Linked DNA regions of Planctomyces sp. SH-PL14. Each later gene encodes a partner of the first gene's protein in a complex. Links are inferred from orthologs where the notes say so. Each region holds a gene or a part of one and is shown in the gene's direction. Other genes may lie near its edges.

What was found.
Region 2: the proteins of VT03_RS17280 (region 1) and smc are in contact, whole or in part, in a crystal structure (PDB 3ZGX), measured with the Bacillus subtilis proteins. The link is inferred for Planctomyces sp. SH-PL14 from one-to-one orthologs.
Region 3: VT03_RS17280 (region 1) and scpB share a complex: the UniProt entries of both Bacillus subtilis proteins name them as parts of the cohesin-like complex. The link is inferred for Planctomyces sp. SH-PL14 from one-to-one orthologs.

What each region holds. Positions count from the first base shown.
Region 1 is NZ_CP011270.1:4,463,896-4,466,922, forward strand. Bases 1-2,881 are described here. They hold VT03_RS17280 (segregation and condensation protein A), read left to right. Parts: upstream 1-927; coding sequence 928-1,836; downstream 1,837-2,881. Other genes in these bases: VT03_RS17275 (class I SAM-dependent methyltransferase), read left to right, coding at 30-863; VT03_RS17285 (methyltransferase domain-containing protein), read right to left, coding at 2,312-2,881. In the rest of the region: more of VT03_RS17285, read right to left, coding at 2,882-3,027. UniProt on the Bacillus subtilis protein: Participates in chromosomal partition during cell division. May act via the formation of a condensin-like complex containing Smc and ScpB that pull DNA away from mid-cell into both cell halves.
Region 2 is NZ_CP011270.1:4,592,878-4,597,421, reverse strand. Bases 10-4,407 are described here. They hold smc (chromosome segregation protein SMC), read left to right. Parts: upstream 10-328; coding sequence 329-4,207; downstream 4,208-4,407. Other genes in these bases: VT03_RS17710 (class I SAM-dependent methyltransferase), read left to right, coding at 4,404-4,407; VT03_RS17720 (flagellar basal body P-ring protein FlgI), read left to right, coding at 10-212. Outside these bases: more of VT03_RS17720, read left to right, coding at 1-9; more of VT03_RS17710, read left to right, coding at 4,408-4,544. UniProt on the Bacillus subtilis protein: Required for chromosome condensation and partitioning.
Region 3 is NZ_CP011270.1:6,337,235-6,340,266, forward strand. What follows is about bases 132-3,017. They hold scpB (SMC-Scp complex subunit ScpB), read left to right. Parts: upstream 132-1,144; coding sequence 1,145-1,891; downstream 1,892-3,017. Other genes in these bases: VT03_RS24225 (hypothetical protein), read left to right, coding at 396-1,088; mntR (manganese-binding transcriptional regulator MntR), read left to right, coding at 2,305-2,745; hisI (phosphoribosyl-AMP cyclohydrolase), read left to right, coding at 2,920-3,017. Also shown: more of hisI, read left to right, coding at 3,018-3,032. UniProt on the Bacillus subtilis protein: Participates in chromosomal partition during cell division. May act via the formation of a condensin-like complex containing Smc and ScpA that pull DNA away from mid-cell into both cell halves.

The sequences.
Region 1 (3,027 bases):
AGGCGGGCGGCCGGAAGGAATCTCCCAGCGTGTCTGAGCCGTCCCGTTTCGAAGCCGAAATCCGCGCGGGACAGCGGTTCGAGTTCGGCCGGAACTGGGCCAGCTTCCTCGAGCATCTGAACGAAGACCGGATCCAGCGGGCAGTCGGCTCGCTGAGGTCGATGCTCCAGGTCGATCGTCTGGACGGCCGGCGATTCCTGGACATCGGATGCGGCAGCGGTCTCTTCTCGCTCGCCGCGCGGCGCCTCGGAGCCCGGGTCGTCTCCTTTGATTTCGATCCGCAGAGCGTGGCCTGTGCTGAGGAGCTCCGCCGTCGCGAGTTCTCCGATGACCCGGAATGGATCATCCACCGGGGTTCCGCGCTCGATGAAGCGTTCCTCACCTCGCTCGGAGAGTTTGACATCGTCTACTCCTGGGGAGTCCTGCACCACACCGGCCGGATGTGGACCGGCGTGGACCTGGCGTGCCGCCGCGTGGCGGGCCAGGGGACGCTCTTCATCGCCCTCTACAACGACCAGGGCTGGCTCTCGCGGTTCTGGCTGCGGGTCAAGCAGGCGTACTGCGCCCATCCGGTCCTCCGGGGACTGGTTCTGGCGACTTTCGTCCCTTACTTCGCGCTGCGGACGACGCTGAAATCCCTCCTTCGCGGCCGGAACGAGTTTGCGGCGTACTTTGAGGAGCGGGGGATGTCGATCACGCACGACTGGGTCGACTGGCTGGGGGGGCTCCCTTTCGAAGTCGCCGGCTTCGATGAAACGGTGCGGTTCTGCGAGTCCCGCGGCTTCGCGCTCGTCAACTCCCGATCGACGAAGCGGCTCGGCTGCAACGAGTTCGTGTTCCGGCGGGGCCCGGCCGCCGGCTGACGGGCAACCGCCGTATCCCCGGTTTCGCTCCGGGTGTTACACTCCCCTTCGCAAGGAGGAGTGGATGTCGGCCGGTGCGGAGTCGTCGTTTTCCGTGGGATATCGTGTGACCCTGGACCTGTTCCAGGGCCCTCTCGACCTGCTCCTGTACCTCGTGCGGCGGAACGAGCTCGATATCCGCCATCTTCCGATCGCGCCGATCACATCGCAATTCGAAGACTTCCTCTCGATCCTGAAGGCGATCGACCTCGATCTCGTCGGCGATTTTCTGCTGATGGCCAGCACGCTGATGGAGATCAAGAGCCGGGACGTGCTGCCCAACCCGGACGAGACCCCTGACGTCGTCGACGCGGAAGGGCCGCTCGACAACGGGGATCCCAAGGCGGACCTGATCCGCAAGCTGCTCGAGTACAAGCGGTTCAAGGACGCGGCCAATGCCCTTGAGTCGCGGGCACAGGAGTGGCAGGAGCGGTATCCGCGGCTGGCGGACGAGCGGCCCCGTGTGGGCAAGGACCCGGCGGCGGACCGGATCAAGGAGGTCGAGCTGTGGGACCTTGTGAGTGCCCTCGGCCGGATCCTGAAGCGGAAGGATGTCGAGGACGAGCGGACGGTCCAGTACGACGAGACGCCGATCCATGTTTACGTGGCCCAGATCGGCGGGGTCGTGCGGGAGCGGGGGGAGGTCAAGTTCTCGTCGCTCTTTGACGAGGAGACGATTCGGAGCCGGATTGTCGGGATGTTTCTGGCGGTGCTCGAGCTTTTGCGGCACCACGGCTTCCGGGCGCTGCAGGAGGGGGATTATGGCGAGATCACGATCTGGCCGCCTGATCCGAATCTGGAGGGTCACCATGCGGATGTCGTGGCCCGGGAGGAGGAAGTGCCCCCGGCTCCGGTAGCGGAAGTTCCGGAGTCGGATGAAGGTTCCCGACGCAAGAAGCGATTCCGGCGCGATGCTGTGGACGGCGCTTCATAGCCCAACCCAATGTCACAGGCCCGATCCGGGTCCAGGGGGGCACCCTGGTGGGGGATGCAAGGGGGCCGGTGGGGGAGGCGGAAGGGGTTCAGGCTGAAGGCGGAAGGTAGAGCGGCGCAGCTCAAGATCATTTGGTCCTGGTCGGGTCCAGGGGCACCCTGGTCAGGGAGTGCAGAGGGGAGAATCCCCTTTGCCCGCCGGAGGCCGTCTCGTCGAACACCATCGGAAACCTTGTGTGTCCAAACGCGGACGACGTGTGGGATGCCCCCTCACCAACCCGCGGGAACTCCAGGGCGAGCGTGGAGTCCTCAACGCCGGTTCCACAAAACGGACGTCCGTTGTGTCCCACGGTTCCTCATGGAAGGGCCTCCGGCGGCAAGGGGGTGAGACCCCCTTGACCCCAGGCTGCCGTGGCACGTTGGGTTTGAGCTATGGGAGCCGTGCCGGCAAGGACGCGGTTCGGGCCGTCTTTGACTCAGGAGTGTTGCTGGGGCTTGGTCGCCACAACATGAAACGTCGCCCCGCGACGACAGACCGCCGCCAACATCTCCAGCAACGTCGCCGGAGGCATCCCCAACCCAAACGCCAGCGAGTACCACGCGCGCGTCCCGAGCGGAATCCCCTCCGGCGAGGCCGAGCCCCGCAGCAGCCAGGAGTAAAGACCGTTCCGCACCCGCGGGTTGAGCTTGTTCAAAACGCTCTGCACCCACCCATACGGGTTCTGCCGCAGCGAAAAATGATGCCAGCTCCGGACTTGGAACCCGCTGTCGGTCAGCAGCCGCGACATCGCCTGCGTCGAGAAGTGAAACAGATGCCGCGGCGCATCGAGATGAAACCACGCCGCCCCGCTCCAGCGGGCCTGCCAGCTCGAATAGTTCGGGACCGCGATGATCACGTTCCCCCCCGGCTTCAGGATCCGATAGACCTCGGCCAGCGTCTCCCGCGGATTCGACAGGTGCTCAAAGACGTGCCAGATGATGATCTGGTCGAACAGGTTGGCGTCGAACTTCACGTCCGCCAGGGTGTCGCCAAAACGGATCTCCGCCCGAGGATCGGCTCCGCGGGCCGCCTCGGGAGCCCGCTCGGTCCCAAAGACCCGGTACCCTCGATCCGCCAGATCACGGAGCAGGACCCCCCGCCCGCAGCCGACATCAAGGACCGCCGCCCCCCGCGGCAACCGCGACGTAATGA
Region 2 (4,544 bases), 130 kb from region 1 along the record:
AGGCGGAGTCGAAGAAGCCGGAGGCCCGGAAGACCGCCCCCGCGGAAGCCTCCGGCAAGAGTGCCATCGACGACCTGCCGCCGGCGCAGGGCGAGTCCGAACCTCCGCCGCAACAGGAGGTCCCTTCGGGCGGACGCTTCGGACGTCTGCCGGAGACCGCCGCCCTCGACTCCCGCGAGGGAGCCCGTCCGGCCGAGCGGACCGTCCGCTGACATGCCTCTTCCCTGCCCCACTCACTTCACTGTCGAACCTGCCCCGAACGTTCCCTTTTGACGTCTGACTCGGGCGGCCCGCGCGCCGCCCTCCACTTCGCGTCGTTTCCCATTCCATGCTGAAGTCTCTCGAACTTTTCGGTTTCAAGAGCTTCGCGGATCGGACTCTCTTTGAGTTCTCTCCGGGGGTGACGTGTGTCGTTGGACCGAACGGAAGCGGCAAGAGCAACGTCGTCGACGGCATCAAGTGGATCCTGGGGGACCAGAGCGCCAAGAGCCTTCGCGGAAAGGAGATGACAGACGTCATCTTCAACGGCTCCAACAGCCGTAAGGCGAGCGCCTTCGCCGAGGCGTCCCTCTCCTTCGACAACGCTTCCGGCCGGCTCCCGGTCGACAGCGCCGAAGTGAAGATCGGCCGGCGGCTCTACCGCAGCGGCGACTCGGAGTACCTGCTCAACGGGAACGTCGTCCGCCTCAAAGACATCCGTGACATGTTCATGGGGACCGGGGCGGGGACCGCGGCCTACAGCATCATCGAGCAGGGGCGGGTCGACCAGATCCTCCAGGCCAACCCGGCGACGCGGCGGCTCGTCTTCGAAGAGGCGGCCGGGATCAGCAAGTACAAGTCCCGGAAGATCGAGGCGGAGCGGAAGCTGGAGCGGGTCGCGCAGAACCTGTTGCGGCTGACCGACATCGTCGACGAGGTCGAGACCCAGCTCAATTCGACCCGCAGCCAGGCGAGCAAGGCGGCCAAGTACCGCGAGCTGGCGGTCGAGCTCAAGACCCTCTGGACCGGGCTGGCGGCGGACGACTTCCGCGAGCACCAGTCCCACATGGCCGGCATCCAGGCCGATGCGGCCGGGGCGCAGGCCGAGGTCGAGCGGCTGGCGGGCGAGCTGTCGCAGATCGAAGAGGAGACGCAGGGGCTGGAAGGGAGCCTCTCCGAGCATGAGCGGGCGGTCCGCGAGCTGGAGAAGCAGGCGGGAGCCAACCGCGAGCAGATCGCCGTCCAGGAATCGACGATCCGGCACCAGACCTCGCGGCTGAAGGAACTGGAGCAGGAGATCGACCGGCTGCGGCAGGATCGCCTGACGCTGACGGTCCGTTCGGCCCGGATCGACGAGGAGCTGCGGACCACCTCCGCGCGGCTGGAGCAGTTCGCGCGGGCCTTCGACGAGCAGCGGCTGGCGATGCAGGGTCGCGAGGAAGAGCTCGCCGGGCTGCGGGTCCTGTTCGACGAGGCGCGGGCCCGGATCCGCGAGACCCGGAACCGCCGGGACGAACTCCTCAAACGGGTCAGCGAGCAGCAGCGGAAGACCGCGGCCCTCGAATCGCAGCTCAGCGCGGCGGCCGAGACCGTGGCGCTCGCCGAAACGAAGGTCCGCGAGAGCGTCGACCGGCTGGCTCTCGCCGAGCGGGAACTCGAGCGGCAGCAGATCGCGACGGGCGAAATCCAGTCGTCGAGCGACGCCGCCCGCGAACAGATCGAGTCGATCCGCCTGGAGCGGATGAATCTCCTCGGCGACCACGGCCAGACCGAACGGCGGCTGGCGGACCTGCGGGAGCGCCGCAGCGCCGCGCAGGCCCGGCTGACCGTGTTGCAGGACCTGGAGCGGCGTCAGGAAGGGCTCGGGATCGGGGTCCGCGAAATCCTCGAACGGGCCGCCACGGTCGCTTCGCCGCCGTGGTCGAGCATCGTCGGGAGCGTCGGCGAACTCGTCGACGCGGCGCTCGACGTCGCCCCGCTGATCGAAATGGCGCTCGGCTCACGGACGCAACTCATCGTCGTTGACGACGCCGGTCCGCTCATCGATTACCTCAACCGCGGCGAGGCCCACATCCTGGGCCGTGTCGGGTTCCTGGAACTCCCCTCCGCCCGCCGAGGCGCGCCGACGGCCGCGGCGGCGGCCCGATCCCGCGGGTTCCGGATCTCCGCGGAGCGGCTGCCGGACCTGTCGCACGAGGCGGGGGTGATCGCCCGGGCCGACACGCTCCTGACCGAATCCGAAGCGGTTCCGGGACTGGCGGCGCGGCTCCTGGCCGATACCTGGATCGTCGCCTCGCTGAAAGACGCGTACGACCTCCTCGACGGTGTCGGGGCGGGCTGCCGGTTCGTGACCCAGCAGGGGGAGCTCGTTGAAGCGGACGGGACGCTCTATGTCGGGACGGTGCCGAGCGAGAACGCCGTCCTCTCCCGCAAGAGCGAGCTTCGCCAGCTCCGCAACGAAATCATCCGCCTCGACCGGACGATCACGAGCGAAGTCGACCGGCTGGGCTGGCTGACGTCTTCGCTGACCGACCACGACGGCCGGCTCGCCGCCGCCGACCAGGAATTCCAGCTGGTCTCCGCGCAGCTCGCCGAGGCGGTGACGCGGCTCGACTCGCAGCAGCAGACCGTGGCCCGGTTGACCGAGGAACTGAGCAGCTACGAAGGAGTTCTGAGCCGCCAGGAGGAGCGCCGCGACCAGGTGACCCGGGCCCTCGACGAGCAGCGGGTCCTCATGGAAGAGGAACGGGCGAATGCCGACGCCCTGACGCTGGAAGTGGCGGATGCCGAGCAGCAGACGGCGTCGATCGAGGCGACGCTCAACCTCCTGATCGAGACGGCCCGCGAGGAACAGCTCGAGTTCGCCAAGCACGAGGAACGGCTCAAGACACTCCAGAGCGATCAAGTCCGGCTGCGGCAGGATCAGGTCCAGCGCGTGGCGCAGCAGAAGGAAGTCGAACAGCGGCTGCGGTCGCTCCTGTCCGGACGGCGGGAGGCGATCCAGCTCATCCTGCGGACCGAGTCGAGCGTCTCGCTGCGGTTCGGCCAGGGGGAGACGCTGTCGCAGTCGGTGCGGAGCGCGGCGAAGCAGCGGGATGCGGTCCGGATGCAGCGGCAGCTCCTGTCCCGCCGCGGGGACGAACTCCACAAGAAGCGGCGGGCGGCTCAGGACCGGCAGCACGCCGCCGAAATGCAGATCCGCGAGCGCGAGATGCATCTCCGCTCGCTCGCCGAGAAGATGCAGGAGGAGTACCAGACGACCCTCGAAGAGCTGGCGGCCAGCGGCGTCTCGTCCTTCCGCGCGTACCTCGAAGAGCATGCGCCCGAGCAGGCGGCACAGATGTGGGGCACCCGTGAGTCCGAAGAGGCGGCCGTTGAAGAGGCTGCGGACGAAGAAACCGGGATGGAAGCAGTCGACGCTTCGGACGAAGAGTCCGTCGAAGTCGAGGTGGAGTCGAACGAGCTGGCGGCGGAGGAGTCGGAGGCCGGGGAGTCGGCCTACGCCGAGCTCGTCCCGGTGGTGAACTACGCCGACATCCGTCCCGAGCTGGAGGCGGCGGTCGAGCGGCTGCGACGGCGGATCAAGGCGCTCGGGAGCATCAACACCGACGCGCTGAACGATCTCGACGAGCTGGAGTCGCGGTTCTCGATCCTGAGCGCCCAGCTTCAGGACCTGCAGGAAGCGAAGTCGACGCTGGAAGAGATCATTCGCCGTATCAATACGGAGAGCAAACGGCTGTTCCTTGAGACGTTCGAGACGATCCGCGGGCACTTCCGGGAACTGTTCCGCAAGGTCTTCGGCGGCGGCGAAGGGGATATCGTTCTCGAGAACACCGACGACGTGCTGGAGTGCGGCCTCGACATCGTGGCCCGGCCGCCGGGCAAGGAGCTCCGCTCACTGACGCTGCTCAGCGGTGGCGAGAAGACCATGACCGCCGTGGCGCTCCTGTTCGCGATGTTCCGCAGCAAGCCGAGCCCGTACTGCATCCTGGACGAAGTCGACGCCGCGCTCGATGACGCGAACGTCGGCCGGTACATCAACGTCATTCGGGAGTTCGCCGAGATGACGCAGTTTGTCGTCATTACGCACCGGAAGCAGACGATGACGGCCGCTAACGTCCTCTACGGCGTGACGATGGAGCAGGCGGGGGTCTCGAAGCGGATGTCGGTCCGGTTCGAGGAAGTGGGCGAGAACGGCGAGATCAAGAAGGCCAGCAAGGCGGCTTGATCGTCGGATCGCCGCATCCGCTTTCTCCCTATCTGTGTCTATCTGTGTTCATCCGTGGCTGAAGAATCTGGATTGAGCCACAGATGAACACAGATTCACACAGATAAGACGGGCGCCGCCGAACTCTGCGGAGCCGGGCTGAATTGGGAAGCGGACTTCGTTATTGTTTCGGCTTTCGTCCTGCGGGTATTCCTTCGTGTCGCTGCTCGAACAGATTGCGTTTTTCCGGGAGTTTCGGCGGCGGTTCGAGACGACCGGCTCGATCCTTCCCAGCAGCCGGTTTCTGGCCCGGGCGATGACTGAGCCGCTCCGTGCTCATCCGCGTCCGAGGCCGCTG
Region 3 (3,032 bases), 1.9 Mb from region 1 along the record:
TTTGAAGGTGGAGGATAGCGGGCTCGAACCGCTCACCTCTTGCATGCCATGCAAGCGCTCTCCCAACTGAGCTAATCCCCCAATGTTGGGCCGACATCAACAAGCCCCTTGGAAGGGGCCGGCATGATGCCGGTGCCCGACTGGTATCGGTCAGCCCACCGCAGTGGGTTGAGCGATTCCTGGCCGGAGGGCAAAAGGTAACGATTGGGGAAAGTTTGTCAAATACATCCGGCCGCGTATCGGGGCTTCTGCACGCTTCGGGCCGGGGCGCTCCCTCCCGGCAAACTGGAGTTGTCCCGTTTCGACGCGCCCGGTAGCATCCCCGCCCGAACGGTCCGGCCGATTTTGCCGGATAAGGGCATGACGCCGCGTTCCGGACACGGAGGTCCCTTTCCATGAGAAGTACGATCGCGGCCTTTCTCATGTCGGTCCCGCTCTCGGCCATCGGTCTGATGGCGGTCTTCGGGATTCCACAGATGGCTCCCGGGTCCCTCTTCAACAAGTCGCAGGACGACGACATCGTCCGCGGCAACTACTTCGACGAAGAAGAACCCGCCTCCCGCCGCCGCCGTTCCCGCGGCGACGGTCACGAGGACCACGCTCACCACGGCCACGACGAAGAGGGCGCGCCGGCGTTCGGTGACAAGTTCGCCGAAGACCGCGAGTCCCGCTCGGACCGGGGCACCCCGCAGTGGAAGCGCGACGAGTTCGCCAGCCGCGACGACGCTCGCGGCAATGCCCGCCCCGCCAGCCACAGCAGTTTTTCGTCGGACGAAGAAGGCCGCGATCACGGTGCTGAGCCTCGCGCTTATATGGAAGCGGGGAGCTCGAACCTGACCTGGAAGGCGGCCCGGCAGCGGCTGGCGGAGCTGGGGGTTACGCACTTCCATCTCGAACGCGGTGCGACCGCCGACAACTTCCTGTTCGTGTGCATGTTCTCGCCGGGCGACGATCCGCGGGTGACCCGCCGGTTTGAAGCCGAGGCTCCGGAACCCTTGGCGGCTGTGGATGGCGTGCTGCGGCAGATCGATGGCTGGATGCAGAAGCGGTTCGCGTATTCGAACTCCGGCGTCTCGTACTCCCGCTGATCGTTCCCGCCCTGGCGGAATCACGCCCCGTTCTTCCGGGCTGACGTTCTGTGTTCATGACCGGTCATTCTTTGTCTGGCCCGCTGCGTTCGCCCATTGCCCGGGCGACTGAGACGCGGAATGCCGCGGAGTTCCGCCGGGTTTTCTTTCGGCGGCGGACGATTGCCGCGGCCGAGTCGAGTGAACGATCGACGCTTCCCCTGACGGTCCGGACGTCGAAGGCGGCGCGGGTCGAGGCGGCGCTGATGGTGGCGGAAGGGGCTTTGTCAGAGCGGAAGCTGTTGCAGTTTGCGGGGCTGGCTGAGGTCGCGGAGGTTCGGCAGGCGATTTCGGAGCTGAACACCGCTTATGACCGGACGCGGTCGGCGTTCCGGATTGAGCGGCTGGCGACGGGGTATCAGCTTTTGACGGACCCGGTGTTTGCGCCGTGGTTGGACCGGATTCATCAGCGGCAGGCGCGGTTGCGGCTTTCTGCGGTGGCGATGGAGACGTTGTCGATCATTGCGTATCGGCAGCCGTTGACGCGGGCGGATATTGAGTCGGTGCGGGGGGTGCAGTCGGCGGAGATTGTGAAGCAGTTGATGGAGCGGAACCTGGTGAAGATCGTGGGTGAGGACGATTCGCTGGGTAAGCCGTATCTGTATGGGACGACGCGGCAGTTTCTGGAGGCGTATGCGTTGGGGAGTCTGGACGATCTGCCGATGTCGGCGGAGATGCGTCGGCCGATGTCGCGGACAAGGATTGAGGAAGAGCCGGCTGAAGACGGTGGAGAGGCAGCAGCTCCGCGAGAGGAATCCGCTTGAACCGGGGTCCAGGGGGTACCCCTGGTGGGGGATGCAAGGGGGCAACGCCCTCTTGCCCGCCGGAGGCCTGGCCGTCGAGAGATGTCTGAAGGAGTGAGTGTCCAAGCGCGGGCAACGTGCCGGATGCCCCCCTCACCAACCCGTGGCAATTGCATCGCAGGCGGTGTATCTGGAGGGAGTCCTCAACGCCGGCTCTACAAAGCGATCATCCGCTGCTTACCGCGGTTCCTCATTGAAGTGCCTCCGGCGGCAAGGGGGGCTGTGTTGTTTCTTTGGCCTCCTTGACCCCCAACTGGAGAATGACGCTGCGTTCGCGTGGGAGATCCGTCCGCCGAGGATGGTGTTAAAAAGGCCGTTTGACACCCCGCCGGGACTCCTCATGATGTCGTCTGCCTCGCTCCTCAGGAACCGGAATGACGTCTTCCCCGCGCCCCGCCAGCCCGCACGCCCGGACCCGTCGCGATCACGCCACGGAACTGGCGGAGGACTACGTCGAAGCGATCGATGACCTCGTCCGCACGACCGGGAAGTGCCGCGTCACCGACCTGGCCAAGCACTTCGGCGTCAGCCACGTCACGGTCAACCGCACCGTCGCCCGCCTCGTCCGCGACGGCTACGTCCAGACCGAACCCTACGGACCCGTCACTCTCACTCCCACCGGCCAGAAAACCGCTCGCACCGCCCGCACCCGCCACGAGATCGTGGAGCGCTTCCTCCGGGCCCTCGGCGTCGGCGACCGCATCGCCGCCATCGACGCGGAAGGGATCGAGCACCACGTCAGCGCGGAAACGCTCCGGGCCATGGAACGCTTCGCCAACGAACACAAGCCCGCTCCGCCGACCGAAGAGGCCTGAGCGGGCGACGACGGCCGAGCGAGGGGGCAGACCGATGCCGCTTCCCCGATTTTTCGAAGCCGGGCCGGCTGGGGCTCATCGGGCGGGAACCGCAAGCTACAATGCGAACCCTCAGCCGTTCCGCGGCGTCTGACCTGAACTCATCGTTTTCCCCCCCAACACAGCCCCCGCCCCATGTCGCAAGACGGCCCCAACTTCGAAAAGTCCGTGCTCATTCCGGTCGTCGCCCAGGACGAGTCGAGCGGCGATGTCCTGATGCTGGCCTACATGAACCAGGAGGCGTACGA